DNA from 2 places in the Paenibacillus sp. J22FR5 genome. Region 2 is predicted to be linked to the other one. Evidence: predicted binding sites of a transcription regulator. Region 2 holds the regulator's gene; the other holds the start of a gene.

Region 1 (3,431 bases), on a different contig from region 2:
ATACCATTCGTAAGGATGAATCACGATATCCTCGACCTTAGAATCTCCGGAGAGTACATAAGACAACAAGATTCTATTGTAGTTCGGATGCGGTTCACTTCCGAATATCGTAACCTCATATTTATCTGGTGTCAGCTTTAGTAAATGTTCAACGGCGTTAACGCCTGCCATTCCGTTTCCGACCAGGACTAACTTCTCTTTTTTGACTGTCATTGTGATCATCCTTCCATCCATTTACTAGGATAAAGCTTCGTATTTGTATAGTTGAGAAAAAGGGTCATTTAGGAGCTAGGCCCCCAAATGACAAATTGGGATATGGAGCTTGAGCAGTTCGATTGAACTGGCAAAGACGCTAGTCGTAACGTCTTTGCCCATACAGCCTGCGGGGCAAGCTGCATGAGCAAACACTTTACGGATTACCGCTGGCCTTACAGCCAGCGGCTACATTTTAATCTTTTAGGCCTGAACCGTATCCATGCTGCCTGAAGGAGCTGCTTTTACTTTACCGCCTTCACCAATCCATGTGCGTTTCCATTGTCCTTGAACAATCGCGATGATCACGATGCAAGTGATTGCGATACCGCTTAGAATTAGAAACCCTGGTGTAAATGAACCTGTGGAGAGCTTCAGATTACCGAGGATTTTCGGTAAGAAATAACCACCCAAACCGCCTGCTGCTCCAACAATTCCTGTAATTACACCAATTTCTGACTTGAATCGCTGTGGCACGAGTTGGAACACCGAACCATTACCCATTCCGAAAGACATCATCGCAATAAAGAGCATCACGGTAGTCAATGAAAGAGTAGGAAGTGTGGAGATACCCGCCATCATGAGAGCGACAACACCATATAACACCATCAACATTCGAATACCGCCAATTTTATCAGCGAGCCAACCTCCAACCGGACGGAAGAAGCTGCCACCTATTACGCACAATGTGGTAAAATCAGCTGCTCTAACGGGAGTAAGACCATATTGTGTATTGAAGAAGATTGTCAAATACGTTGCCATACCTACGAAACCGCCAAACGTTACACTGTATAAGAGACAGAACAACCAAGCATCTCTTTGTTTCAATACTTTTCCATACTCAGCAACTGTTTTTGGCGCTGGTTTATTGGGACTATCCTTCGCCAGAAGACTAAAGATAACAAGTGTTATCGCAATTGGAATCATGGCAATTCCGAAAACAACATGCCAATCACCATAATGTTGTGCTATCCGATTCGCGAATAAGGTTGCGAAGATCGTTCCACTATTCCCCGCTCCTGCAATACCCATTGCTAAACCTTGATACTGCGGCGGGTACCAACTGCTTGCCAGCGGAAGTGCTGCCGCAAAGCTTGCTCCTGCGATACCCAGCATGAGAGCGACGAAATACATGTCTCCCATGGTGTTAGCGAATTGCCATCCCCAGAATAACGGAACTAAGGTTAGCGAAAGTCCGATCTGTCCTGTTAGTTTGGGACCAATTTTATCTGTTAGTACACCAAGCACGAGACGCAGTACCGCGCCCCCCAAAGTTGGTAGAGCAACCAAATTTGCTTTCTGCGCAGCATCCAGCCCAAAATCTTTGGCGAGAATTACTGCTAAAGGTCCTAAGAGAACCCATACCATGAAGCTCATGTCAAAATACAAAAATGAACTGAACAAAGACCCTTTGTGCCCCACTTGCATAAAACTTTTCCGATCGACCATGAATTCCCTCTCCTTTTGTGAGGCTTTTCGCCTTCTTTTATTCCTACCTTGTTTTACGTTGACTGAACATTGACAGAAAAGGCCGACAAACATACCCCATCAAACGCGGGATGCTTATCGGCCTCATTGCCACTGCTGCCACTTCCTCGTGAACAGCATGATAGATGAATTTTTTTTCAATACCTTCATTACATTGAACATAAAAAGCCTATCCATTTACGTATTTGTAAGGGGATAGGCGCCGTTGCCTTCGTTAGTGGCACATCATTGTGCCGATTTCTAACTTGATTATACGATGCGATCTTTCGCATGTCAATAAACATAACACATAATATTTTATACGTCAGATTCCATGTAGCATATCGACAAATTTCAGGTGTATATGCTATAGTATTGCCGTATAATAGTTATAAATAATATCGAAACCTAACATGTAGTTGTCATGAGATCATAGTTATTCAAGATGGAGGTATTCATATGTTACAATCATTCATATTGATCGACGAGTTTATCCCAACTCGCCCAGCTGCCTCCTCTGAGCCGTCACCTGCTGTTCATGAAAAGGAATCTTTACCTGATGAAATTCTGAAGGATTTAGGATTCCGAATTTATACTTCATCTAATATGAAAGAAATTTCATTTATTATCCCAAAGGTCGATGCTGTATTATTATCAGTAAGTCCTGATCAAGTAGCAGATTGGCGTTCACGATTGCTCGCAGAGCGAAGTCTCCCCATCTTCTGGTGGTGTGATACACACACGTTTCCTTCTAATGAATGCAAGATGGATGGGGGTATTGATGGTTTAGTAGGTCCCAAGATGAGTCCACTGGAAATTCACTGTGCATTGATTTTGGGTGTAAACCATTTTTTCCAACGTACTGAATGGCAACAAGAACGTGAACAACTGCTTTCCAAGCTTGAAGAACGTAAATGGGTTGATCAGGCCAAGCGAATTTTATGCGAGATTAAAGGTATCTCGGAAGCTGAGTCATACGATTTCCTACGAAAACAGGCTATGAATGAACGTAAACGTATGGTAGACGTCGCTACCTCCATCGTCAAGGTATATCAGATACTTCAGGATCAGAACAAAGGAGGCCGTAAACGATGATATCCCTATTAAAAGAAGTCGGCCGCGGTAAACGCGGAGCTAGAGATCTTACTTATGAAGAAGCTGCTCAAGCAGCAGAACTCATTTTAACTGGAACAGCCACACAAGCCCAAATTGGTGCTTTTCTCGTAGCGGAACGAATTAAAATGGAATCCCCTGATGAAATCAAAGCCTTCATCCAAGCCTTGCGCCAGCGCACTACTACGTATCCGATGGCTGGCAGTATAGACTGTGCCGGACCTTATGATGGTCGCACGCGCACGTTCATCGCAACGTTGCCTACGGCATTCGTGCTTGCAGCCTGCGGACTGCCAACTACGCTGCATGGCAGCCCAAGCATGCCGCCCAAATGGGGCATCACATTGTCCGACGTGCTTGCAGCGATGGGCGTTCAGGCGCTAGAAGCTTCACGTGAAGCACTTATCTCCGCTGCGGCGCGAACTGGCTTCCTGTTCACACCGACGGAAGTTTGGTGCCAACCTCTAGGTGAGCTGCGCGAGCTGCGTAAAGAGCTCGGTCTGCGGACTGTGTTCAATACAGCAGAGAAACTGCTGCGCTTCACAGAAGCTCCATTTATGGCTGTCGGTGTGTTTCATGGTACTGTTTTCGAAAAAATT
Region 2 (3,431 bases):
CGCGGGATTACGAGAATGGCAGAGAAGACCCGATTACCGCGGCGCAAATGGTTGTCTGGCTGAGTGAAACGGAGCATGGGGACGAAGAAGAATTACACTTTGGTAACAAAGGGGCCCAATTCTGGTATACCGTTGCGAGTGATACAGATTCATGCTTAAATCGCATGTGCCCGTGGTATAAGAAGTGCTTCTATCACCGCGCGCGTAATGATGCCAACACGGCCGATGTGATCATCACGAACCATTCCCTCCTTTTTACGGATATGAAAGCGGAGAACCGCCTTCTACCTGCTTACAAGCACCTTGTGATTGACGAGGCACATCACTTTGAAGAAGTGGCGAGTAAACATCTTGGAATTGAACTTCACGCTTCGGCTTTTTATCATTCCTTATTATGGTTGTACAAGGATAATCGCAGCGGCCAGCTTCCAATGCTTCGTTTCCGATTACAGAAATCGGATGAAGCGCAAGAGCGTGTAGCGGGTTGGAGTCAAACAATTGATGGTTTATACCCGAAAATTATTTCAATCAAAGAGGACTGGGAACGTTTAAGCGAAGCCATGTACGAGTTAGTTTCTTCCGGAAGTGATCCGTCCCAGTCGGAAACTTCGCAATATGTGCTGCGCTTGAAGTCAGAAACTTTACCTTCAAATTGGCGAGAGTTGCTGATCATGGAGGATAACATTTATCTGAATGCGAATGAGCTCCTGCGAACATTGGATAAATTGCTGAATGAGCTAAAGGAACAGCAGGATGGACTCGGGGTTCAAGGGTTAGTCACCGATCTGAACGGCACAGTGAAAGAGCTGTATGCGCATCGAGATGCCTTGCATTTCTTTATGAAAATGGCAGATGAGGGCTATGTGTACTGGATCGAAGCCGGCACATATGCGAAGGCCAAGTCAGTCCAGCTTAATTCGGTACCAACGGATGTAAGCGGGTTGCTGCAGCAGCACTTCTTTGAAACGAAAGATAGTATCATCCTGACCTCAGCAACACTGTCTGTGAATAAATCGTTCCAATATTCGGCAGAGCAATTAGGATTAGCAATTCCGGAAGATGAAGAGTCTGGGAAGCTGAAAACTGTTCAATTACCATCTCCCTTTAATTATCGTGAGCAGGCGTTGGTTGTGATTCCGCGAGATTTCCCAACGATTAAAGGAGCGGGTGATCCCGTTTTTATTGAAGCACTCATCGCATCGCTTAGTGATGTAGCGCAGGTAACGAAGGGCCGAATGCTAGTCCTCTGCACATCGAATCGGATGCTGAAGCTTGTTCATGCAGGTATGAAGGAGAGACTGAGTCCTCATGGAATCACAGTGCTTGGACAGGGCGTTGACAGCGGCAATCGCAGTAAGCTGACCCGAATGTTCCAAGATAACAAGATGTGCGTCCTACTGGGCACCAGTTCGTTCTGGGAGGGAGTAGATATTCCAGGTGATGCGCTAAGCTGTCTCGCGATCATACGGCTACCATTCCAGCCGCCAAATCATCCTCTTGTGGAAGCCAAATGCGAGAATATCAAGAAGCGTAATGAGAATCCATTTATGAAATTCTCCGTACCACAGGCGGTTATTCGGTTTAAGCAAGGCTTCGGCAGACTTGTTCGGAGAGCGTCTGATAAAGGCATCGTGATCATCTATGATACGCGTGTTATTGAAACCTATTACGGGAAGCACTTCCTCTATTCGTTGCCTGGTCCTAAGATCGAGCACATGACGTGCGAACAAATGTTACCGAGGATTGAGCAATGGATGGGGGGAGCCTAGATTCGTGAAAACACAAAAAATTTCGGAAGCTGTTGTCCGTAGATTACCGATTTATTTACGTTATTTAAACGAGTTGCAAATGAATAATGTATCCACCGTTTCTTCTCAGGATTTAGGTCAGAAGTTGGATCTGAATCCTGCTCAGATTCGCAAGGATTTAGCTTATTTCGGAGAGTTTGGTAAAAAAGGAATCGGCTATGATATCAATTATTTGATTGAGAAGATTCGACAGATTCTTAAATTAGATCGCCATATCCAAGTTGCGCTCGTTGGTGCGGGGAATTTAGGAAGAGCCCTATGCAATTATAATACGTACTTACGAAATGATATGAAAATTGTGGCTCTTTTCGATGCAATGCCGTCCAAAACAGGAGAAGTTATTAATAACTTAGTTGTGCTTCCTATGGATAAAATGAAGTCCGTATTGTCCGAGCTGGGCGTACGGATTGGTATCATCACTGTGCCCGCGACGGAAGCTCAAAATGTTGCAAATGAATTCGTAGCTTGCGGAATAGAAGCCATTTTAAATTTTGCGCCAGTCATTATTAAGGTTCCCGCAGAGGTACGTGTGCATTATGCTGATTTTACGACAGAGCTTCAGAGCTTAGCTTATTATCTGGATTAGTAAGAAAAAGGCACGACCCGCGCAGCTTCAGCGGGTCGTGCCTTTGTTTTTAGAAAATAAGTCTGAATAGTACAAAGTAGATCGAGAACGCAAGTGCAATGCTAATCGGTATCGTAATTATCCAGGTGACAAGCATGCGTCCCACTGTGCCCCACTGGACTTCATGGAAACGCATAACGCTTCCTGTTCCAATAATCGCAGAGGAAATAACATGTGTTGTGGATAATGGTTTACCGACGAACGTTGAGAATTGAATAACGATGGATGACGTTAAATCAGCAGCGAAACCATTTATCGGCTCAATTTTTACGATTTTGCCTGAAACTGTTTTGATGATTCGCCATCCACCGATGGAGGTTCCAAGTCCCATAGCGAGTGCTGCAGCAATTTTAACCCAGATTGGTACATTCAAATCATCTTGTACACCCGCAGCCACAAGACCGAAGACGATGATTCCCATCGCTTTTTGGGCATCGTTACCACCATGGGAGTAGGAAAGCAGGGCAGCAGATAAAATTTGAAGCGAGCGAAACATCCGATTAAGCTTAGATCGTGATGTATTTCCTGACCAAATAACAATATATTTGATCAAAGTCATTATCAGATAGCCTAGAACGAATGCAACAATAGGCGATAAGATCAGGATAATGATGATTTGTGTAAAACCATTCCAATTCACGGCTCCCAAGCCAGATCCCGCGATAACTGCACCTGCCAATGAACCAAGCAGTGTATGTGAGGAAGAGGAGGGAATGGATAGATACCATGTCAGCAGGTTCCAAATGATAGCCGCAAGAAGTGCTGCGATGACAACCTCTACACCATTTTCGATCTTGGCTGGATTTGCAATACTGCCTCCCACGGTCTTGGCAACCTTAGAGGATACCATAGCTCCCACAAAATTAAGTGTAGCCGCCATGATAATTGCGACTCGCGGGCTTAATGCACGTGTAGAAATCGAAGTCGCAATCGCATTGGCTGTATCGTGAAATCCGTTGATGAAGTCGAATAGCAGGGCTAATACAACGATAACGATC

What was found. The regulator Rex, encoded in region 2, represses fermentation and respiration genes when NADH is low (regulators of the CRP and FNR family bind a similar motif). The targets are predictions, from matches to a motif close to TTGTGAAATATTTCACAA.
Region 1: a site for Rex is predicted at 1,717-1,734, ahead of AC58P7_RS16645 (nitrate/nitrite transporter). Genes of this name have one in related genera too.

What each region holds. Positions count from the first base shown of each region.
Region 1 covers NZ_JCAUAN010000011.1:153,487-156,917, forward strand. Annotated here, with positions in the region: gene nirB (nitrite reductase large subunit NirB) at 1-213, opposite strand, end outside; gene AC58P7_RS16645 (nitrate/nitrite transporter) at 457-1,701, opposite strand; gene AC58P7_RS16650 (ANTAR domain-containing response regulator) at 2,179-2,814, shown strand; gene AC58P7_RS16655 (anthranilate phosphoribosyltransferase) at 2,811-3,431, shown strand, end outside.
Region 2 covers NZ_JCAUAN010000002.1:260,554-263,984, forward strand. Annotated here, with positions in the region: gene dinG (ATP-dependent DNA helicase DinG) at 1-1,769, shown strand, start outside; gene AC58P7_RS04540 (redox-sensing transcriptional repressor Rex) at 1,774-2,394, shown strand; gene AC58P7_RS04545 (inorganic phosphate transporter) at 2,444-3,431, opposite strand, start outside.